Regions from separate parts of the Sphingosinicella sp. BN140058 genome, predicted to be linked through region 1. Evidence: predicted binding sites of a transcription regulator. Region 1 holds the regulator's gene; the other holds the start of a gene.
What was found. Region 1 encodes LexA, which represses DNA repair genes until DNA is damaged. Its sites were predicted from a motif close to GTTCCNCNCTTGTTCT; they were not measured.
Positions count from the first base shown of each region.

Region 2: a site for LexA is predicted at 6,812-6,827, ahead of ETR14_RS05275 (transcriptional regulator). Genes of this name have one in related genera too.

Region 1 is NZ_CP035501.1:5,086,625-5,098,436, reverse strand. It holds gene secG (preprotein translocase subunit SecG) at 1-151, opposite strand, end outside; gene tpiA (triose-phosphate isomerase) at 313-1,062, opposite strand; gene ETR14_RS23125 (peptidyl-prolyl cis-trans isomerase) at 1,216-3,135, shown strand; gene ETR14_RS23120 (aminodeoxychorismate/anthranilate synthase component II) at 3,132-3,797, shown strand; gene lexA (transcriptional repressor LexA) at 3,901-4,554, shown strand; gene ETR14_RS23110 (VOC family protein) at 4,823-5,173, shown strand; gene ETR14_RS23105 (DUF808 domain-containing protein) at 5,513-6,436, opposite strand; gene ETR14_RS28595 (hypothetical protein) at 6,435-6,578, shown strand; gene ETR14_RS23100 (hypothetical protein) at 6,587-7,030, opposite strand; gene ETR14_RS23095 (hypothetical protein) at 7,045-8,499, opposite strand; gene recA (recombinase RecA) at 9,173-10,237, opposite strand; gene ETR14_RS23085 (alpha/beta hydrolase) at 10,331-11,134, opposite strand; gene ETR14_RS23080 (response regulator) at 11,184-11,543, opposite strand; gene ETR14_RS23075 (response regulator) at 11,576-11,812, opposite strand, start outside.
Region 2 is NZ_CP035501.1:1,169,204-1,181,015, reverse strand. It holds gene ETR14_RS05305 (alpha/beta fold hydrolase) at 1-971, shown strand, start outside; gene ETR14_RS05300 (alpha/beta hydrolase) at 935-1,903, opposite strand; gene ETR14_RS05295 (DUF72 domain-containing protein) at 2,039-2,830, shown strand; gene ETR14_RS05290 (aminotransferase) at 2,856-4,010, shown strand; gene ETR14_RS05285 (multicopper oxidase family protein) at 4,136-6,145, shown strand; gene ETR14_RS05280 (hypothetical protein) at 6,180-6,755, opposite strand; gene ETR14_RS05275 (transcriptional regulator) at 6,901-7,977, shown strand; gene ETR14_RS05270 (PadR family transcriptional regulator) at 8,080-8,382, opposite strand; gene ETR14_RS05265 (nuclear transport factor 2 family protein) at 8,448-8,984, opposite strand; gene ETR14_RS05260 (hypothetical protein) at 9,142-9,846, opposite strand; gene ETR14_RS05255 (hypothetical protein) at 9,928-10,230, opposite strand; gene ETR14_RS05250 (SMI1/KNR4 family protein) at 10,367-10,855, shown strand; gene ETR14_RS05245 (hypothetical protein) at 10,875-11,318, opposite strand; gene ETR14_RS05240 (trimeric intracellular cation channel family protein) at 11,465-11,812, opposite strand, start outside.

The DNA of each region.
Region 1 (11,812 bases):
TGGTCAGGAAATCCGCAGCGCCACGCGCTGACATCAGGCCCGAGGGGCTGCCGCCCATGCCGAGGCCACCGCCTTCCGAGCGCTGCATCAGGATCACCGCTACGAGTGCGGCGGCGACGAGGGTCTGAACGATCAGGAAGAAGGTGAACATCGAACGTCTTTCAAACGGGTTCGCCGCGACCATGCCGCTGCGCACCGGAGATGTGGGATTTCAGTCGCGCGATCTAGTCGATCGCGGCGCAAGGTTCAACCGCGCGAGTCCCGCGCCGGAACGGCGTTCCGCACGTTCAGCCGGGGAAGCCGCTGCCCGGCTCAGCTGTGCGCCGCCGCCTCGATGATCGGCACGAATTGTTCGGCGGTGAGGCTCGCGCCGCCGACCAGCGCCCCGTCGACATTGTCGACCGCAAACAGCTCGGCGGCATTGTCGCCTCGCACCGAGCCGCCGTAGAGAATACGAATCCGTCCGCCGGCGTCGCCGAAGCGATCGACGAGTGCCCCGCGGATGGCCGCGTGGATTTCACGAACGTCGTCGCAGGTCGCGGTGCGGCCGGTGCCGATCGCCCAGACCGGCTCGTAGGCGACGACCAGTTCGGCGTCGCCGGAAAGTTCGGGGATGGAGCCGGCAAGCTGGGCCGCGCAGCGGTCCACGGCCTGCCCCGCCTCGCGCTCCGCCTCGCTCTCGCCTATGCAGACAATGGTCTGCAGGCCCGCAGCGAGCGCCGCTTCCGCTTTCGCGAGAACCTGTGCGTCGCTTTCCTGCTGCTCGGCGCGCCGTTCGCTGTGGCCGACGATGACCAGCCTCGCCCCGGATTCCTTGAGCATCGCTGCCGAGACGTTGCCGGTGAAAGCTCCACTCGGCTGATGGTGGCAATCCTGGCCGCCGATCGGAATGCCCCCGCCCCGCGCAACCGCCGAGGCGATCAATGTGAAAGGCGGGCAGATCGCAACGTCGACGCCGGGCGCACCGCGGGCGGCGGCGGCGATGGCGCTCAACTCGGCAAGCTGGTGGAGGCTTCCATTCATCTTCCAATTGCCGGCAACCAGCTTGCGACGGACGTGCATCGCGCTCCCCTTTTCTTTCTTCGATCGTGATCTCCGGCCTACCAACCGGCAACGGCCCTGCCAAGCTTGCCCGCTGCCACCGGCCCTTCTATGACCTGCCGCAAAACCAGCTTCCAAGGTACCAAGATGCTCTCCTTCTTTCGCCGCGGCCCAGTGGCCAAGCTCATGCTTCTCGTCCTCGGCATCGGCATCTTCGCGATCGTGATCACCGGCTTCGGCACCGGCGGCAGCGGTCTCGGCGGCCTCGACACCGGCGGTACAGGCGGCGCGATCGCCTCGGTCGACGGGGAGAAGATCACCGCCCAGGAGGTCACCCAGGTCACCCAACAGGAACTGGCCCGCTTCCGTCAGCAGCAGCCGGATCTCGATCTCACCGCATTCCTGCGCCAGGGATCGCTGGAGATCATCGTCGACCAGATGATCGACATGGCAGCAGTCACCGCTTTCGGCACCGACATGGGCCTGGTTGCGACGCGAGAGATGGTCGAGCGCGAGATCCAGCGCGATCCGCGCTTCCGCAACCTCGCCGGCCAGTTCGATCCGGCGACGTTCCAGCGCTTCCTGCAGTCCGAAAAGGTGACCGAGGCGAAATTCCGCGAGGACGTCTCCAACCGCCTGATCCAGCGCCAGCTGGTCGCGCCGGCGGCGGGTTCGGTGTTCGTCCCGCAGGGCTTTGCCGCCCAATATGCATCGTTGCTGCTGGAAAAGCGCTCCGGCCTCGTCGGCGTCGTTCCGGCGGAAGCGATGGGTCCGGGCCGCGAGCCGAGCGACGCGGAGATCGCGACTTTCTATCAGCAGAATATCGGTCGCTACACGATCCCCGAGCGCCGCACGATCCGCTACGCGGTGTTCGGCAAGGACACGGTGGCGGCAGCCACCCAGCCGACCGACGCCGAGATCCAGGCCGCCTTCCAGCGCGATCAGGCGACCTATGGCGCCAGGGAGACTCGGTCGCTGTCGCAAGTCGTCCTCCCCGACGAAGCCGCTGCGCGCAGCTTCGCCCAGAAGGTGACGGGCGGTACCGCTTTCGACGCCGCTGCGCTCCAGGCCGGCTTCGGCGCCGCCGACATTGCGGTCGGCGAGCAGAGCAAGGAGGCGTTCGCGCGCCTCAGCGCGCCGGCAGTCGCCAATGCCGTGTTCGGCGCCGCCAAGGGCGCAACCGTCGGACCGGTGCGTTCGCCGCTCGGCTGGCACGTCGTCCGCGTCGACGACGTCAAGACCGTCGCCGCCCGCCCCTTCGCCGCGGTGCGTGCGGAGATCGCAGCCAAGCTCCAGCAAGCGAAGGCCACTGCCGCGCTCGGAGATCTCTCCGGCCGGATCGAGAATGCGATCGCCGACGGCGCAAATTTCCAGGAGATCGCGCAGCGCGAGAAGCTGGCCGTCCAGGAAACGCCGCCGGTCACCGGATCGGGCGCAGCGCCGGGCAACCCGCAATGGCAGCCGACGCCCGAGCTTCAGCCGCTGCTTCGCACCGCGTTCGAGATCGAGGCCAATGCCGAGCCGGTGGTGGAGGCGATCACGCCCAACGAGCGCTATGCGATGATGATCGTCAGCAACGTCGTCCCTGCCACGGCGCCGCCGGTCGCCCAGATCCGCGATCGTGTGAAGGCGGATCTGATCGCCCGCCGCGCCAACGATCGCGCCAAGGCGATCGCGACCGCGCTGGTGTCGAAGATCAACGCCGGTACCGCACCTGCTCAGGCGTTCGCCGAAGCGCAGGTTAAGCTGCCGGGCGTGCAGCCGGTCACCGCCGCCCGGATCGACATCGCCCGCCAGGGGCAGCGGGTACCGCCGCCGCTGGCCATGCTGTTCAGCCTGCCGCGCGGCAAGGCCAAGCTCATACCGGCCCCCAACGGCGCGGGCTGGTTCGTCGTCTATCTCGACAAGGTCGTGCCCGGCGATGCGAGCAAGGAAGCGGCACTAATCTCCAGCGTGAAGAACCAGTTCAGCGAAGTGATCGGCAACGAATATGTCGACCAGCTCAGCGCCGCCGTGCGTGCCCGCACCAAGGTCAAGCGCAACGAGGAAGCGATCCAGGCGCTCAGGAAGCAGCTGACCGGCGGCGGCCAATGATTGCGGGCTCTCCCGCGTGGGCCCGGCCCACGCGGCGGAGCCGGCCGTTCCTGAAGCGCCCGCAGCGGCGCCAATATGCGGCCCGGATCCTCGTCGTCGACAATTACGACAGCTTCACCTGGAACATCGTCCATTATCTGCGCGCGCTCGGCGCCCAGGTAAGGATCGAGCGCACCGACGACATCAGCGTCGCCGATGCCTTCGCCTACGGCGCCGACGGCATCCTCGTCTCGCCCGGTCCGGGACGGCCGGAGGAGGCCGGCATCTCGATGGCGCTCGTCGCCGCCTGCGCCGAGACCGCCAAGCCGCTGCTCGGAATCTGCCTCGGCCACCAGGCGATCGCCGCCACCTTCGGCGGCAAGGTCGTTCGCGCGCCCAAGCCGATGCACGGCAAGACCTGTCCGGTCCGCCACGACGGAGACTTTCTGTTCGAAGGCCTCCCCTCGCCCTTCACCGCCGCACGCTACCATTCTCTGGTCGCAGAGCCGGCAAGCGTCCCCGACTGCCTGATCGTAAACGCGACGGCGGACGATGCCACCGTGCAGGGGCTTCGCCATCGCACGTTGCCCATCCATGGCGTCCAGTTCCACCCGGAAAGCGTCGCCAGCGAGGGCGGCTACCGGATGCTCCAGAACTTCATCGCCCTGAGCCGCGGCGCCTGAACGTGCACCGATAGCGCTCGCAATTCGAGCCGTGCGTGAAACGAGTTGACAGGCCTGCACCTGTTTCCTACACGTTCCGCATTCGTTCCTTGAGGGCCAGACGATGCTGACGCGCAAGCAACATGAGCTTCTGACCTATATTCACGACAAGCTCGCCGAAACGGGCGTGTCGCCGTCCTTCGAAGAAATGAAGGATGCGCTCGACCTCAAGTCGAAATCGGGCGTGCACCGCCTGATCTCGGCGCTTGAAGAGCGCGGCTTCCTTCGTCGCCTGCCGAACCGGGCGCGTGCGCTGGAGGTGATGCGCATGCCCGACGTCAAGGCCGGCATTGCCAGCCAGCCCAAGGCGCCGGTCAGCACGCCGCAGGCGGCCAACGATGTCATCGAGCTTCCGCTGCACGGCCGTATCGCCGCAGGCATGCCGATCGAGGCGCTGGAGGGGCAGAGCACCCTGCCGGTTCCGGCAGCCCTGCTAGGGCCCGGCGAACATTATGCGCTCGAGGTTGCGGGCGATTCGATGGTCGAGGAAGGCATCCTCGATGGCGACTACGCTCTGGTCCGCAAGACCGACAATGCGCGTGATGGCGAGATCGTGGTGGCGCTGATCAATGAGGAAGAAGCGACATTGAAGACCTTCCGCCGCGAAGGCTCGATGATCCGCCTTGACCCTGCGAACCGCAATTACGATCCCCAGCGCTACCGCCCCGACCAGGTCCGCATTCAAGGGAAACTCGCGGGCTTGCTCCGACGCTATTGAGACGAATTCGATGCGGAAGCCTCGGTCCGGAATAAGCCCGACACAGGCCTGAAGCCCTCCCCTGGGTTGAGAGGGTGGATGGACGCGGCGGAGGCACCACATCGGCCGTCGACCCTCCGCCGGATCCATCTCGCTTCGGCCATCGCGCCTCGAGCCATGACATGATCGGCAAGGGCGTCGTCGTCGCACGCGCGATCGCCGGCGGCCTGTCTCGGTCCACCCCACGCTGCTTCCCACCAGGAGGGAGCGGCAAGATAGGAACAGTGCCATGTCCCGCCTCAATTATGTCGAACTTCCCGTCCGCGACGTCGCTGCTGCCAAGGCCTTTTACGAAAGCGCGTTCGGCTGGAGCTTGACCGAATTCGGCCCGACATATGCGGCGACCCTGACCGGCGATACCGACATCGGTCTGCAGGGCGACGCCGCCGAAGCGACCAAGGCGCCGCTGCCGGTGATCGAGGTCGATGATCTCGACGCGGCGCTTGCCGCGGTTCAGCAGGCAGGCGGGACGCTTACCCGCCCGATCTTCGCTTTCCCTGGCGGACGGCGGTTCCAGTTTCTCGATCCCAGCGGCAACGAAATCGCTGCCGTGAAGTCCGATCCACACCCGGCGGACTGAAGCGGGGCCCGAGGCGCGCTGAAGCCGGCCGGTCTGCCCCACAAGAAACAAAGGCTTGTGGCCCGGGATGCTCCATCGCGACCGAGACCAAGATCGTTTCGGGTTGGATCAGGCTGAGACGTGCATCCTTGTCTCAACCATGTGATCGAGCACGGTCCCCGCCGTCGGCGGAAGCGAAGCGCTTGTGCATCAGTCGATCATGCTCTGGCTGCGCTTGAGGCGCACCGTTGCATCCAGCTCGCCGCGACCGAGTCAATCCGGCGCACGGTTCGACCGGCGCGCCTCCAAACCGCGCCTTCCATACGCGGGATCGTTGGGTCGGCTGAGGCTCGATCCGTGTCAGTGGCGGATCTTGTGGACGATCCAGGCGATGATGCCGCCGAGCACAAGGCCGAACAAGCCGGAGGCCGCGGCGGTGACAAGCCAGGCGACGATCCCACCAACGCCGCCGGCGGCATGGTGCACGGCCTCCGCAACATGATGGATGGCCTCTGCAGGTGCGTGCAGGCCGAGCACTTCGAGGCCGTGGATCAGGATCCCACCGCCCACCCAGATCATCGCCGCGGTGCCGATGATCGACAAGGCGCGCATCAGCACCGGCATGCCTTTCACCAGGCCGCGGCCGATCGTCCGCACCGGCGCCGAACCGCGCTTCGCAAGGTGCAGGCCGATATCGTCCATCTTCACGATAAGGCCGACAACCCCGTAGACGCCGATCGTGATCGCAATCCCGACGATGGCGAGCACGAGCGCCTGGTTGAGGATCGGCGAATTGGCGACGTCCGCCAGCGCGATGGCCATGATCTCGGCCGAAAGGATGAGATCGGTCCGGATCGCGCCGCCGACCTTCTCCTTCTCGAGTGCGGCCGCATCGGTGGTGGCAACCTCCTCCTCGGCATGTCCAGGGCCGCCGAGCGCCTCGATCACCTTCTCCGCACCCTCGAAGCAAAGATAGGCGCCACCCAGCATCAGCAAGGGCGTGATTGCCCAGGGCGCGAAGGCGCTGAGCAGCAAGGCGGCGGGCAGCAGGATCAGCAATTTGTTGCGCAGCGAACCGAGAGCGATCTTGCCGATGATCGGCAATTCGCGCTCCGGCGACAGGCCGACCACATAGCGGGGCGTCACCGCTGTATCGTCGACGACCACGCCGACCGCCTTGGATCCGGCCTTGCCCGCGGCAGCACCGACATCGTCCAGCGATGCGGCGGCAAGCTTGGTGATGCCCGCAATATCGTCGAGCAACGCAACCAGACCGGAGGGCATGTACGAAATTCCCCGCTTGAACGGCCACTTCGGCCGATTCGTCGGAGGCTATTCCCCCGAACATGGCGGCGAGAGCAAGGGGGTTCGGCTCGGGGTGATGCTTTGCCGTCGAAGGCTCGAGCATCACGACCGGAGCGGCTGACCCAACTGCTAGCGGTGAAATCGGATTACGTTCGCAGGGATGGTGTCGACGCCCGGGCGCGGTGCAATCGCGACGACTGCGAAGGCGGTGCGGTCGGATCGAAAGGCGAAGGCTCTCTCCCCGGGCGAAACGCCGGCGCCGATGTCGGGAAGCGGTCGCCAGCCTGCTGCCTTGGCTCCGTTCGCGTAATAGGCTTCGACCCGCGCCAGATCGACCGTGGCCGCTAGGACGTAACGCGCCACTTCCGGGCGACCGAAACGAGGCCCAAGCACGTCGACGACGTGCGCGACAGCAGCAGTGTCGGCGGCTGCGATCGTGTCACCGAACGCATATTCCTCCTGCTGCCGGAAAGCCGATGGCGGGCTCGGCACCTCCGGCTCCATCGGCGCCGCCCGGCAATCACCAAGCAGCAGCGGCAACAGCAAAGCGGCGGCGCGTCGCCCGAGCGCCACGCGCCGCCCTGGCCTCAAGGCTGGGCGGTCCGCTGCACGATGCTGAGGCTAGTGTTGAACGCGTTGCGGATGTCGTCGCCGACGCCGAGCTCGTTGGTGGCGGGATCGACCGGCAAGGCGGCGCGCTCCAGCCGTTGCGCCGGCGCAAGGCCGGGATCCTCCAGCGCCCAGCGCACCGCATAATGGGTCCATTCCTTGGCGACGCTGGCGGCGGTTCCCACCGCATCCTTGGCGGGACCGCCGATCTTCGCCTTGTCGATCAGGGTCAGCGTCGAATCCAGGACGGAGGTCATCATCTCCTGCTGCTTCTTGACGTCGGTCGACCAGGACTGGGCTCCGGCATATGTCGCGCCGACGAAATAGCCGAGGGCGCCGGCATTTTCCCGCCGCTCCTGCGCCGCGCCGCCGGCGACCTTGACCTGTGATGTCGCATCGAGCCGGGCTGCGGGATTTTGATCGAGGCCGTTGCCGAGCTGAAGCTTGGCCATGATCTCGCCAAGCTTCTTCTCCTGCCCCCCTTCCATCAACGCCCGCGAATAGGTGGCGAGATCGGAGCCGTCCATCGTCTCACGATTATAGGCGAGCTCGCGAACCACGCCGGTCGCGTCGCTGTCGATGATCTTGGTGAGGCCGCTCGCAATCGCATTCATGGCATCGTCCTTGCCCCTGATCAGGGGACGTCCGGCGACCCCGTTCGTCTCCCGGACCTGGCGAAGCGTGTCTGCACCGGCATCGAAGATCCGCGCCTTGAGATCTGCGTCGGGTATCGCGGCGGCGGAGTCCATCAGCTTGCCGAAGTCGTCGGTATTCCACGCAACGCTGGGGCTCGCGCCGACCCCGCTGGTCATCGTCTCGTCGACCGAAGCCTTCATCACCGCACGCAATTGATCCGAACTCAGCGCCTTGAACGCGTCATCGGCATAGGTGCTGCCCTTCATGCTCGACAGCACTTGGCCGATGGCGGCCGCCTCGGGATCGCTGCCGTGGCTGGTCACGGTAAGGATGTGGTTCTCGGTCCAGGCCTTGCCGTCCGCCACCTGCCCCTTCAGCGCCTCGACATATTGTACCTTGTGGTGATTGGGCGCGTGCGTAGCGATCGCCGCAGCGAACTCGGTGACGCGCTGATGCCCGTCGGCGCCAGCGTCGGTTTTGGCGAAGGCGTTGCTGACCGCAGCCAGACTTTGCCCGTCGAGCTTTGCCGCAAGATCGTTGAACAGGTCGCGCCGTTCATTGGCGGAATAGCCGCCATTGCCGAACCAGCTGCCATCCGTTGCCTGCCCCGCGAGCTTGTCGAGCTGCCCCTGGCGCTGAAGCTCGTCTACCACCGCGTCCGCGTCGGTCGCGTTGAGGCTCGACAGCTTGCTCTTGACGTCGTTCATCTCGGCATGGGTGACCGTGTTGAACGCGCCATTATCGTCGAGTTTGCTCTTGATGTAGTCGACCGCAGCCTGCTGAACCGGGCTTACCATGGCGCCAATCTCCTCGCGGAAGACGCCGGACTCGGCGTCGACCCATTAGAGCATTGACGAGAGTTCGGCGCGCTCCACGATTCGTTTAGATCGGCAGCGTTCGGCGCACTTTTGGCAGCCTGCAGCCGAAAGGTGTGCCTGGGGAGAAGGCACTCTGAGGGCGTTCGGGCGCGTGTCCATCACCGGATACGAGCGGGATGGTTCACGCAGAACATGCGGTCGACTGCGCGCACGGCGGCGGCGCGAAGTGGCCCTATTCGTCGGGGCGCCGATCCGGTCGGGCGGCAGCAGGCGCTTAGATGCTGGCGCCGTACGCCAGGAAAGTGCCGCTCAGCAGGCTGACTGCGCAGCCCAAGCCCATGATCGCCACGACGGTGAGGCGGAAACGTCCAGTGGGGTCGACAGCCATCTTCTTGCTCCGGTCGCCTCGGCGGGAGCACCAGGGCGGGTGAGCGGAACAATGCGCGGGAGATGGTTACCGCAACATTGCGCCGGCCTGCCGTATGGCTGCGTAAGACTCCTGCAAGCGTCCAAGCACGTCGTCGCAATCTGATGGAACGAGGGCGGAAATCCGCGGATTCGTTCTCGCGGATTAGCGCCTTTCAGGAGGAAGGGCAGCGAAGCCGAAGCTTCCCTGCCCTCATGTCCTGCAATCCTGTCGACAGCCGAACAATCAGACGTCGTCGTCTTCGCTGGGCCCGACCATCAGGGCGTCGGCGACTTCCTCGGTCTTGCCGCGGATCGCCCGCTCCAGGCGCTCGGCCATTTCGGTATTTTCGCGCAGGAAATTCTTGGCGTTCTCACGTCCCTGCCCGATGCGCACCGAATCGTAGCTGAACCACGCACCCGATTTCTCGACGATGCCCGCTTTGACGCCAAGATCGAGGATCTCGCCGATCTTGGAAATGCCTTCGCCGTACATGATGTCGAACTCGACCTGCTTGAACGGCGGCGCGACCTTGTTCTTGACCACCTTCACCCGGGTGGTGTTGCCGACGATATCGTCGCGGTCCTTGATCTGCCCGGTACGGCGGATGTCGAGGCGAACGGAGGCGTAGAATTTGAGCGCGTTGCCGCCCGTCGTCGTCTCCGGATTGCCGTACATGACACCGATCTTCATGCGCAGCTGGTTGATGAAGATCACCAGGCACTTGGATTTGGAGATCGAGCCGGTGAGCTTCCGCAGCGACTGGCTCATCAGTCGGGCCTGAAGGCCGACATGGCTGTCGCCCATCTCACCTTCGATTTCGGCGCGCGGCACGAGCGCTGCGACGGAGTCGACGACCAGCACGTCGATCGCGTTCGAGCGGACCAGGGTGTCGGTGATCTCGAGCGCCTGCTCGCCGGTGTCCGGCTGCGAGACGATCAAATTGTCGACGTCGACGCCGAGCTTCTTCGCATAGACCGGGTCAAGCGCGTGTTCGGCGTCGACGAAGGCGGCGGTGCCGCCATTGCGCTGCGCCTCGGCGATGACGTGGAGGGCGAGCGTCGTCTTGCCCGAGCTTTCCGGCCCATAGACCTCGATCACGCGGCCGCGTGGCAGGCCGCCGATGCCGAGCGCGATGTCCAGCCCGAGCGAGCCGGTCGAAATCGCCTCAATCGCGATCGCTTCGCGCGAGCCGAGCCGCATCGCGCTGCCCTTGCCGAACGCGCGGTCGATCTGCGCCAGGGCGGCATCGAGGGCTTTTTGCTTGTCCATATTGTCAGAAGTTCCAACGACCTTGAGAGATGCCACCATGGCCCGACCACTCCTATGCGAGCCGCGCCGCCCATTCAACGCGTGAGTGCTATGTACTAGACATGTTCCAAAGGAACAAGAGGGGAACGTTAATTAGCGCTTGATCGCCCGCAAAGCGCCATCCATCGCCAGCTGGAATGCCGACCGCTGGTAGATGTCGTTGTGACCGGCGCCGGCGATGGTCCGGTCGAAGACGAGGTTGGGAACCGCCTTTCTGAGAGCGTCGGTACACTCCGGCCGCACCAGAGTATCGCTCCCGCCGGCGAGAATGGCGACCGGCAGGCGCCGCCCTCGCAACCATTCGGCGGATGGCATCGGGTGGCGGAACAGCAGCCGCACCGGCAGCCAGGGATATTGGGTCGCCGCAACGTCCCGGAGCGAATCGAAGGGGGTGACGAGGATCAGACCGGCGAGATTGCGCCGGCTTGCCAGATAGGCGGCGACGCCGGTGCCGACGCTGAAGCCGATCGCAACGATCGGGCGGCCGGGGAAGCGGCGGGCGACCTCATCATGGACGAGCAGCGAATCCGCCGTCAGTGCCGCGGCGCCGGCGCGGCCGGTGCTCGGGGCATAGCCGCGATAGTGGAACACGACGACGTCGTGATCCGGATAGAGGGCGTGGAGATACTCCGCCGCAGCGGCCGCATTCCAGCCATTGCCGCCGAAGCCGAGCAGCAGCGGTGATCCCGCAGCGGCCGGTCCGCCTGCGGCGGGAAGATGAAGCCCGTGCAGCGTCTCGCCGCTGGCCGCCTGCAGCCGCAGGAGCTCCGCACCGGGCGGCATGCGGGCTCCTCCGACCATCGCCGCTGGAAACAGCAGGCGATCCTGGAACAGGAACATCGCCAACACGATGATGAAGTAGAGAAAGACTGGAGCGAGAAGCAGCTTCCAGATCATCGCCGCCCGCCTGCGGCCTCGTCCCCCGCCGCGGCAGGGGCACGCAATGTCACCCGGCGAAAGCCTCGTCGAGGGCCGGTTCGATCGCGTCGATCGTAAACGGCTTTGACAGCACCGGTGCTTCGGCGTGGGCCGGCGGCGGCGGCTCGATATGGCCGCCCGTGGCGAGGATGTAGGGGATGCCCATCTCGCGCAGACGGTCGGCGACCGGCCAGATCCGTTCGCCCTTCAGGTTGACGTCGAGGATAGCGACGTCGAAGCCGCCCTCCCCGACTCGTGCCATCGCTTCAGGCACGCTTTCGCATGTGCCGGCGATACGGTGCCCCATCGAGTCGAGGAAATCCTCGAGCATCATGGCGATAAGCGATTCGTCTTCGACGATGAGTACGGAACGAGCAGTCACGGTGATCGCTTAGTGGCTCCGGAACCGTTGCGAAACAATTATTTCGCGGCGATCGCGTCGCGCGCGGCCTCCGCCAGCTTCTGGACGGAGAATGGCTTGGCTAGAAAGGAGACGCGCTCGAGGTCGATCGACTGGCGAAGCTGCTCCTCGGCATAGCCGGAGATGAACAAGATCGGCAGGTTCGGGTTCATCTCGCGCGCGATCCGCGCCGTCGTCGGTCCGTCCATCGTCGGCATCACCACGTCGGAGATCATCAGGTCGATCTTGGGCTCGCG
Region 2 (11,812 bases), 1.8 Mb from region 1:
TCCTGATCGCCGCCGCCCTCGCGGCCAGCCCGGCAGCGGCCGAGACGCTCGGGGCCAATCTCGAGCATTTCGATTATCCCTATCCGGTACGCTGGTTCGACACGGAATCGCAGGGCGGCGCGGTGCGCATGGCCTATTTGGACGTCGCGCCGACCGCCGCGGCGAACGGGCGCACCATCGTGCTTCTCCACGGCAAGAATTTCTGTGCCGCGACCTGGGGAGAGACGGCCCGCGCGCTGGCCGCCACCGGCTACCGGGTGATCGTTCCCGATCAGATCGGCTTCTGCAAATCCTCGAAGCCCGCCGGCTACCAATATAGCTTCCACAGCCTCGCCGAGCTGACCAGGCGACTGCTCGATCGCGCCGGGGCCGGCGCCGTCACCCTGATCGGGCATTCGACCGGCGGCATGCTGGCGGTGCGCTTCGCCCTGCTGCACCCGGACCGTGTGTCGCAGCTGGTGCTGGTCAATCCGCTGGGGCTCAACGATACGCTCGCCGAAGGCGTGCCTTATGCCGATCTCGGTACGCTGCGTGCGGAAGAGGCGAAGACCGACGCCAGATCGATCAAGGCCTATCAGCTGCGCAATTATTACCATGGCGAATGGCGGCCGGCCTATGATCGCTGGGTGGCGATGCTCGCCGGCCAATATGCGAGCCCGAACGGCGACATCGTCCGCGAGGCACAGGCGCGGCTGTCCGACATGATCCAGACCCAACCGGTGGCGGCGGAGCTGCCGCGGCTGACGATGCCGACGGCGCTGATCATCGGCCAGCGCGACCTCACCGCCTTTCGCGGCGGCACCGCACCGGATCCGGCACAGGTCCGCACTGTACCGCAGGCGGCGGAGGATGCGGTGAAGCACATCCCCGGCGCCCGCCTCGTCCGTCTGGACGGGCTCGGACACTCACCGCAGGTTGAGGACCCTGCGCGCTTTCAGCGCGCTCTGGCCGAGGTGCTTGCGCCCAGATAGCCCCTGCGTGCCGCCCAGGCCAGGAACAGGTCGGGCCAGGCGGCGGCGGGAAGGTCCTTGGTCTGGCGGATGCCGAAGCCGTGCCCGCCTTCCTCGAAATAATGGGTTTCCACTGGGACCTTGGCGGCCCGAAGCGCAGCCGCGTACAGGAAGCTGTTCTCGATCGGCACGCCGCCATCGTCATAGGCATGGACGAGGAAGGCCGGCGGGGTGTCGGCGCGTACCTGCAGATAGGGCGAGTAAGCGGCGATCTGCTGCGGCGTTGGTGACGCCCCGAGCAGCTCCTTGCGCGAGCCGGCATGGACGTGCGGCTCTGCCATGGCGATCACCGGATAGAGGAGCAGCGAGAAATCGGGTTTGGCGGAGACGGTGTCGAGCCGATCCACGGGCTGATAGACCTGGTAATGCGCGCCCGTGGACAGCCAGGCGGCGAGGTGACCGCCGGCGGAGGCGCCGAGCACGCCCACCCGCTTCGGATCGATGCCGAATTCGGCGGCGCGGCCGCGGATGATGCGGAGCGCGCGCTGCGCATCCTGCAGCGGCGCGTCGTGGCCGGCGGTCCAGCCATCGGCGGGCAGGCGGTAGAGCAGCACGAAACAGGTGATGCCCGCCTTGCTGAACGGCAGCGCGATCTCGGTTCCTTCCTTGTCGAGCACCGAATAGCGATAGCCGCCGCCGGGGATCAGCAGCATCGCAGCGCCGTTCGGCTTGGCGGGCCGATAGACCATCATCCGCGGGTCGCGGGTGTAGGCGGCGAAGCGATCGTGATAATCGGGGGAGGTGCTGCGCTCGGTCACCTCCGGAGTGACGGTCACGCGGTCTTCACCCGGCGCGCCGTTCGGCCACAAGTGGATCGTCTCGCCCGGATCGGGCGGGCGGCGATCGCTGCCCCCCTGCGCACGGGCGGTTCCTGCCGCTGCCAATCCCGCCATTCCCAATGCCATTGCGCCTCGCCGGTCGATCTTCATGCCGAACCCTTTTCCCGTGTTCCCCTGCGCTGTGGCGTCGCCGTGCGTTACGATCAAGCGCGGGTTGAGCGATGCCGGCCGGCGGGGTAGCAAGGCAGGATGAGCGCAGGCACGATCCGGGTGGGCATAGGCGGTTGGGACTACGAGCCCTGGCGCGAGACCTTCTATCCCCCCAAACTCGCCAAGACGAAGCAGCTCGAATATGCGGCGCAGCACGTCACCGCGATCGAGATCAACGCCACCTATTACAAGTTGCAGTCGCCGGCGTCGTACGAGAAGTGGGCCAAGGCGGTGCCCGACGGCTTCAAGTTCGCGCTGAAGGGCTCGCGTTATTGCAGCAATCGCCGCGTGCTCGGCGAGAGCGGCGAGGGCATCGAGCGCTTCTGCAATCAGGGCTTCACCGAATTGGGCGACAAGCTCGGTCCGATCGTCTGGCAGCTGATGGCGACCAAGAAATTCGATCCGGACGATTTCCGTGCCTTTCTCGATCTGCTGCCGCGCAAGGTCGCCGGCGTTACCTTGCAGCACGCCGTGGAGCCGCGCCACGAGAGCTTCCGCGATCCCGCCTTCGTCGCGATGATGCGGGAGGCCGGAGTCGCGATCGTGTTCGGGGACGGCGAGGAATTCCCCTGCGTTCCCGATCTCAGCGGCGACCTCGTCTACGCCCGCCTGCTCGGCGCCCGCAGCGACGAACCGCAGGGTTATGCGCCGGCGGAGCTCGATCGCTGGGCCGAGGTGGCGCGGGGCTGGGCCGGCGGCACCTGTCCGCCCGATTATCCCTACAGCGCCAAGGAGCCGGCGGCAGGGCCGCGCGATGTCTACGTGTTCATGATCAACGGCGCCAAGGAGCGTGCGCCCGCCGCCGCGATGGCGCTGCTCGAGCGGCTCTGACGCGGCCGCCAGGCCGGGGAACCTGATGAATCCGCTGTTCGCCAACACGCCGACCTCGATCTTCGCCGCGATGTCGACGCTCGCCGTCGAACACGGCGCGGTCAATCTCGGCCAGGGCTTTCCCGATTTCGGCTGGCCGGACGATGTCGTCGGCCGCGCCGCCGACGCGCTGTTGCACGAGTCCAATCAATATGCGCCGATGCTCGGCCTGCCGATGCTGCGCGAAGCGGTTGCGACGCACTATCGCGCCCATCAGCGGCTGGAGATTGCGCCAGCCGACGTCACCGTGACCTCCGGTGCGACCGAGGCGCTGGCGGCGGCGATCCTAGCCTTGGTGGAGCCGGGCGACGAGGTTTTGCTCTTCCAGCCGCTCTACGATGCCTATCTGCCGATGGTGCTGCGCGCCGGCGGGGTTCCCCGCTTCATCCGTCTGGCACCGCCCGATTGGCGGATCACGGAAGCGGCGCTGGCGGCTGCCTTCACGCCGCGCACCCGCCTGGTCATCTTCAACAACCCTCACAATCCGAGTGCGCGGGTGTTCGACGAGACCGAACTCGGCCTGCTTGCCGCAGCCTGCGTGCGCCACGATGCGGTCGCGCTGACGGACGAGGTGTGGGAACATGTCGTCTTCGACGGCCGCACACTGCGGCCACTGGCGTCGCTGCCGGGCATGGCGGAGCGCACGGTGAAGGTCGGTTCCGCGGGCAAGATCTTTTCGCTGACCGGCTGGAAGGTCGGCTGGATCGTGGCACCGCCCGATCTCGCCGTGCCGATCTCCAAGGCGCACCAGTTCCTTGCCTATGCGACGCCGCCCAATCTCCAGGCGGCGGTTGGCTACGGCCTTGGCAAGGACATGACGACCTTCGAGACGATGCGCCGGACCTTCGCCGCGTCGCGTGACGACCTCGTCGCCCGATTGACCGCCGGCGGCTTCAGCCTGCTTCCGGCGGAGGGCACCTACTTCGTCTGCGTCGACCTGCCCGCCTCCGGCATCGCGCTCGACGATGCGAGCTTCTGCGATCGGATCGTCCGCGACTTCCGGGTCGCGGCGATCCCGCTGTCGCCTTTCTACGCCGAGGATCCGGTGACCAGCATCATCCGTTTGTGCTTCGCCAAGAAGCCGGAGACGATCGCCGCAGGCGCCGACGCCCTGATCGCGGCCCGCGCCGCGCTCGCCTGATCTCTTCGGCTCTGCGGCCGACGATCTGCTCTGTTTCGGACCAATCCCCTTATTCTTGGCAGGCGCCTTCGTCGTCTATCTTGCCCCGGCCCGGCTGCCGATCGCCGCCAGGGCAGGGGGGAATCATGGTCAAGCAACGCGCATGTCTCTGGCTTGCAGGCGCCGCCGCCTGCGCTTTTGCCTGGGGGGCGCCGGCCGCGGCGCAGGACGACGATCGCCTCGTCGTCAATCCGCCTGAGCTCGGTGCCGCGCCGGACGCGCCGTCCAAATTGCTGTTGTCGCAGCCCGGCCTCGCCGGCGGCAAGGAGCGGCTGCTCAACCTCGACATCGTCTACCGCGACGGCGAGATCTTCAACCCGGCGACCGGGGCATGGGACAAGGTACATCTGCGCGCCTACGCCGATCCGACCGATCCGCCGCCGCCGCCTCGCGCAGCGTTCGTGTCGCCGATGATCGTCGCCGCGCCGGGGGAAACGGTACGGATCGCGCTCAACAACCGATTGCCGGCCGATGCGAGCTGCGCCACCGGCGACCACCACATCAACATTCCGCACTGCTTCAACGGCACCAATCTGCACAGCCACGGCCTGTGGGTGAACCCGTCCGGCAACGGCGACAACGTGCTGCTGTCGATCAACCCCGGCGTCAAATTCCAATATGAATACAACATCCCGGCCGATCATCCGGCGGGCACCTTCTGGTACCATACCCATCGCCACGGCTCGACCGCGCTGCAGGTGTCGAGCGGCATGGCCGGCGCGCTGATCATTCGCGGCGACCGGCCCCCGACATCACAGGCGAACGGCGACCTTGATACGCTGCTCAGGGACATGAAGGAGCAGGTCCTCGTCTTTCAGCAGATCCAATATTATTGCCTGAATGATCCAGCCCAGCGCGACACCAAGGCCAACGAGACCTATGATTGCCCTGCCGGACAGGCTGGACGGATCGAGAGCTATGCGCCCTTCGGGCCGGGCAGCTGGGCCGCATCCGGCCGTTTCACCAGCATCAACGGCGAAGTGCTGCCGACCATCGCCGCCGCGCAGGGCGAGATCCAGCGCTGGCGGATGATCCATGGCGGCGTCCGCGACACCATCGCCCTGCAATTCCGTGCCCTGAAACCCGGCGTGGCTCGGCCGGACCGTCTCGCCGCGCCGCAGATGGACGCCTGGGTGAAGCAGAACTGCACCGGCGCGCCGGTGCCCTACCAACTGGTCGCGGCCGACGGGTTGACCATGGCGGCGGCGCAGGAGACCAGACTCGCGACGTTCCAGCCCGGCTATCGCTTCGACGCGCTCGTTACGCTGCCGGAGTCCCGCGACTATTGCGCGTTGGACATCGAGACTCCCGAAGCCGGCAGCGTCGGCAATGACGACGTGCCGCAGCGTCTGCTCGGCATCGTCTCGGTCCGCCCCGGCACGGCCACCGGCGGTGACATCCGGGGTTACGTGCAGAAGGCGCTGATCGACCGCGCGCGGCGCCTGATGCCCCCCGACGTGCGGGACGGCGTCATCGCCGATCTCGCCGCCGACCTACGCTTTTCGCGGTTCGTCCCGCACCCCGATGTCGGCGACAAGGAGGTGACGGGCTACCAGAACCTCACCTTCAACATCGACGTCAGCACCCAGAGCACGATGTTCGAGGTCGGCAGCCAGGATTATGAGCCGCGTCCCTACGATCCGAACCGGGTCGACCGCCAGCTCAACCTGGGCGCGGTCGAGCAATGGTCGCTGCAATCGCAATTCGTCAGCCACCCCTTCCACATTCACGTCAATCCGTTCCAGATCGTCTCGATCCTCGATCCCAACGGCAAGGACGTGAGCGTGCCCGGCGCAGTCGACGACATCGGCGGCAAGCCGGCCGACCCGCAATATCCGGGGCTGAAAGGTGTCTGGAAGGACACGCTCATGATCAAGAGCCTGCTGCCCGGCTCCAGCGTCGGCAAGGCAGGCGGCGTCTACACGATCACCGTGCGCACCCGCTATCAGCGCTACATCGGCGAATTCGTGCTCCACTGTCACATCCTCGATCACGAGGATCAGGGCATGATGCAGAACGTCGCGATCGTGCTGCCCGCGGGCGAGGTCGGCGCGCCCGGCAACCAGCTGCAGGACCAGGGACCGGGCCATCATTAGGGTCCGGTCCCTGGGCGACCGGACCTGGCGGGCGTCACGCGCGACCGCCTCGATCCTCGTCGCCGGAGCTCCGCCGCGATGCCGCGGCCCGAAACAAGCCGGCCGAGATCAGCCAGAGTGCGGCCAGCCCTGCGCTGATAAGCGCGCCATGGCGGTCAGCGGGTAGACCGCCGAGCGCGATTGCAAGATGCGCTGCGGCTGCGGCGAGCATCGTCCGGGCCATTCCAGCCGCCCGCATCCGGCTCGCGATCGTGCCGAGGAGAGCGATGGCGATCGGCGCCAGGAACAGAAGGTTGTAGCGATTGTCCTCATCGCCGATCATGCCGACCGCGGCATTGGCCCACAGGATCAAGAAGGCTGCGGCAAGCGCCATCCCAGCCGCAGCCCGGTAGACGAGATCGCGCGATCGCCACACCGCCAGTTCGAGGATCAGGCCGGTGCCGCCTAGAAGCAGGCCCGCCAACAAGAAGTCGCCGGTCGTCCAGTTCACCTCCGCGCTGAACCGCATCGCCAGCATCGGCAGGATCAGGAGCAACCCTGCAAGGCTCCAGGCGGCCAGCCGCCAGGGATTCACGCGCCGCGTAGCGGCCAGATCGAATTCGCTCGTCATCCTCTGTCTCCATGCTTGTCGATCGTCCCGATGGACGCCGGACCGGGTGATCGGCATGAGCAAGTGGTGAGCTTTCGCTGAAATCGACATGTGCAGGGTGCGGCGTGGCGACAGCGGCTTCCGGCGCATGCTAGCCAGACCGGCCATGGCCCCGAACAGCTTCCAATTCGATCGCTTCCTCCTCGATCCCGGTAATCGCCGGCTCTTGCAGGAAGGCGTGCCGGTCGAACTCAACGCGCGCTATCTCGACGCGTTGATCCTGCTCGTCGGCGAGGCGGGTAAACTTATTTCGAAAGACCGCTTCCTCGATCAGGTCTGGCGCGGGGTGCCGGTGACCGACGAGGCGCTCACCCAATGCATTCGTACGCTGCGGCGGCAGCTCGGCGACGACGCGATCCGGCCGCGGTTCATCGAGACCGTGCCGAAGCATGGCTATCGCTTCATCGCTGAGGTCGCGACCGTCGAAGACGCGCCGGAGGCTGCCGTGCACGAGCAGGCAGAGGATGGCGATCGCGCAATGACGATCCGGGATGGACTGCTGCTCGCCGGTGCCGGGTCGATCGGGGCGGGCCTTGCGGGGGTGATCGGCGGTTTCGCCTACGGCTTCGCCGGTGCAGCGCAGCCGCTCGCGCCCGGAACGGGGGCCGCGTCGGTGCTGCTCGTGCTCCTGTGGCTGACCATTGCCGCGGCGCTGATGGGCGGAGCCGGCGTGAGCTGCGGGATCGCCGGCGCTCAAGTCTTCGGTGGTCCGCGCTGGAGCATTGTCGGAGGTGCACTGGGCGGCATGATCGTCGGCGGACTCGTCAAGCTGCTCGGCATCGACGGGTTCAACCTCTTGCTCGGCCGCGCGCCTGGCGACATCGCCGGCGGAGTCGAGGGCCTGCTGCTCGGCGGTGCGGTCGGCGTCGGCGCCTGGGCGGAATCGCGGAGCGGCACCGCGTCCGCGTTCCGGCGCAGCATCGCCATTGCCGCGGTGGCCGGTGGTGCCGGCGGCCTGCTGGTCGCGCTCTGCGGCGGTCACCTAATGGCCGGAAGCCTCGATCTGCTCGCGCAGGCTTTTCCGGGGTCGCGGCTGAGGCTGGATGCGCTCGGCCGCCTGTTCGGGGAAAGCGGTTTCGGCACGATCGCCCGCGTCGTCACCGCCACGGGCGAAGGCGCGCTGTTCGGCGCCGGGATCGTCGGTGCAATGGCGCTGGCACGCAGGAATCTCGGCTGCGCGTAGCGCTTTATGAGCCTTCGCGACTTGGGATCTGCTGGCTTTCGTCTTCGGCGGCGGCTTCGAACTTGCATCCTTGTTTCGCCCCCACGTCCGGCGGCGCGAGCCTCAGGCCAGGGCGGACTTGAAGGGAAGAGCCCCGTCCGGCTCTGCAACCGCCTGCGCAAAGGCGATCCCGGCCGCGGTGAGCCGATAGGCGTGGCGGGCGGGGCGGCCCGGCTGGGCCGGCGCGCGCCATTCCGCTTCGACCAGTCCCTGGTCCGTCATCCGCATCAGCAGCGGATAGAGGGTCCCCGAAAGCAGGCCGGTTTCCTTCATCAGATCATAGCCATGCCGCCATTGCTGCGACTGCGCCGCCAGCGCCTCCAGAAGGGCGAGCATCTGCTTGGATGGCCGGCGGTTGCGAGGCATGACCTCACACAACCTATGTAGACTTGCGAGTCAAGGCGCCGGGAGCCGGAGGTTGGTCGCCCCCTTCATTCGGCCGTCCCGCGGGCAAGACTGGCAGCGGCGGCCAAGTCGAGGCCGTTTGCAAGTGGATCGGCATGGCGATGGGCAAGCTGCCATCGGTCTCCGGCACGGGTATAGACGAGCGTCACCCGCAATGCCCAGGGTTGCGCGGGAAGGCCGCCGACCTGGACGTGGGTGCGCTCGATCAGCACGAGCACGATCATGCCATCGGTTGCGTAGCTTTCGACGAGTTCCTGTTCGAAGGTGCCATTCCGGAAGAAGCGGCCGATGCGATCCCAATCCTCCCGGGTGAGGTCTCGCCCGCGGCTTGGGCTGCCGCCGAACGGCGACATCAAGGTGAAGTCGTCTGACAGCGCGACGATCGCGCGATGACGATCGACGTCGCCCCGCATCAGCGCCGCATTGGCCTCGGCCGTGTCGGCGGCGAGACGCGCCACCTCTTCGGCCAGCAATGCTTGGGGGCGATCCGATGCACTCGGCGACGTGCACGCCGCCAGCGTTGCCGCACCTGCGGCGGCTGCGACAAGGGATTTCGACGACATGATCTGCGCTCCTTCTTCCGCCGGCTTTGTGCACGGGCAGCGTGGGAGCGAGCGTTGGAGTGCGCGTGTGAAATGCGGTTGCGGGGATTTCGGGCAGTTACCACGCTCGCCCAAAGGAACGCCGGGCGACGCGCAAGTGCAAAGGTGCGGCGAATCCCTAGGAGACGCTGCCATTCAGGACATCGTGGACCTGTAGGCGGGGAAACACCGTCTCGAGCGGCTTCGTATCGGGAAGCACATAGACGTAGCCGCCCTTCTTCAGGAACAAGGGCCGAAGCGTCTTGCTGTAGAAGGCGTTCGGCACGTTGATGCAGCCGAAGGTGATGCGATTGTCGTCGGGCGCGGGCGACAGCATGCGCTCCCGCCGCCGCTCCTTCTTCTTGGTGTCGGGGGGAATCGGGTGGAGGGCAACCGACGTGGCGTAATCGACCCACAGCACCTTCTGGCGCCCGGCCGCGACTCCGAACTTGGCAAGGAATCGGCCGGCCGGCGTGGTCTTTTCCGCAGGGCCGATCTCGGCAAGGCTCTTGCTGCCGATGCCGGGTGTCGCCTCGTCGCCGGTGGCGACTCCGACCAGCACCGGAACTGCGCCGAGCGACTTGCCCTTGGCATCGAACAGAAGCAGCGAGGCCGCCTGCTTGTCAATGATCGCATAGGGCAACGCTCTGTTGTCCCGCGAGGTAGCGATCCAGTCGGCAACCCGGGTCGTAGCCATGGAAGGACGCACGATCGTCTGGGCAGCTTCGGCGGCGTGGCGCGCCGGTGCAGGGCGCGATGGACGCGCCGCTCCGACTGCGGCCGAGGACACGAACAGGGACAGGGACAGGATAATCCCGGCAAGAGCCGGAAGATGGTGAATCATCTCGTTAGGCGCTCAAAAATTGGCCGTCGCCAATCAGTGCGACGGCCAATGCAGAAAATCGAACTGTGCTGCGGTGCCGGCTCAGTTGCGCGGCCGCTTCCGCTGCGCCTCGATCATGCGCTGCTCGATGCCGTCGACGCGGGCATTGAGCTGCTCGAGACGTTGGCCGTTATTCTGCGCCTGGCCGGAGGCGGCCCGCGCCTCGGCCAAAGCCGCCTTCGCGGTGCCGTCGGTCTCCTGAAGCCGTGACTCGAGCCCATCGACGCGCTGGTTCACGGTCGCGACCTGTTCGCGCACGAACCCCTTGGTGGCGCAGCCACCGAGCCCAACGGCACCGACCAGAACCATCATCGCAGGGGCAAGTTTCTTCACGGACGCCGACATCGCATTCTCCTCATGGTTAACGATCTCGCGACACAAGCCGAGGGTCGGCGTCGTAACAATATGATTCTGTTCGGCTGTGCATCGGCTCCGGTGAGTGGAAGATGCTGCCGAGCCGCGCGGCGCTTGCCCTCCGCCCATGCGCATCCTAGCCTCGGGCATGGACATGCTCCCGTGGGACGCAGCGGACGGGCCTGCGCCGGCACCGGTGCCGCCAGGCACGATCGTCCGAGACTTGGCCGCGCGCGGCGTCGCCGCCCCACCGGGCTACGCCGAATATGCCGCGGCGAACGGCGGCAAGCGCTTTCCATCGGGCCGGAACTTCGTTCGCGGCAAGATGGGCGGCGAGCCGATCGGGCTTGCCACCGTCCTGCACTTCGACCCACGCCAGCCGCGCCGATGGGCGGCGGACATCTGGGAGCAGACCGAAGACGAGCTCGGCCCCAAACTGATCCCGATCGCCACCACCTATCATGCCGGCCTCGTCTGCCTGGACTATCGCAGGGGCGAGTCGCCGGGGGTGGTCAGCTTTGATTTCGAAGCCATGGCGGGCCGCAAGATCCTTGTGCTCGCTGACAGCTTCGAAGACTTCCTCTTCCGGATCGGACCGAGAGACGCCCCAGACTAGCGGGGCGCCGGCGGCACGATCAGCCGTCGCGATTGCCGGTCGTGCGTTCGAACTCCGATTTCAGCATGTCATGATCCTCCTGCGCCAGGGCACGCACCTGCGCCTGGATCTGGTCGGCGCGCCCGGCCACCTCCCGTGCGATCGAGGTCCGATGGGCGTCGCACCATCCGGATCGGCTGCCTTCCAGCACGCCTTCCCGATCGATGCCGCGGGCAAGACGAACGCCCGCGCCAGATTGCGCCTCGCGCCTGAGGTCGATGTCCGCCCGCCAAAGGCAGCGAAGGGTTGACGGCGTGCCGGCCTTGGTGACCGAGCCGATCTGCCGGGTCACCAGCGAAACCTGGCCTCGATAGTGGATTTCGAGGCTGCGGCCGGAATGGTCCAGGCGCGTGCGATGCTCGGTGACTGGAATCGCAGGCACATCGGCCATAGCGCTCAGGGTGAGGGCCAGAATGAAGCTCATGAACATCTCCTGTTACGGATCTGTGGTCGATGGAGACCAGTCGATGCGCCGCGCTTGGCCAAGCACCGCCGGCTCCGCAACGCTGAGGAAGCGGCGGAAACACTTTGTCACAAACGGGCAAGGATCGGAGCCGCGCGCGGCTCTCGTCAGTGCCCCTGGTGCGGGGGCAGCGACAGGCGCCACTTGATCGCGGCGGCGCGCACGATGAAGCCTGTGATCGCTCCGGCCAGAGCGGGCAGCGGCGCCGCCAGCCCGGCAACGGTCAGTGCGGTGAACAGTCCCGCAGCGACGAGGGCGGCCGTGACATAGAGCTCGTGCCGCATCAGGATCGACGGGACGCCCGCGGTGATGTCCCGGATCACACCGCCGATGCATGCGGTGACGATGCCGGCGGTTGCGGCGGAGATCGGTGCCATCCCATAGTGCAGCGCCTTGGCCGCGCCGTAGACGGCGTAAGCCGCCAGGCCGACCGCGTCGAACCACTCGAGCGCACG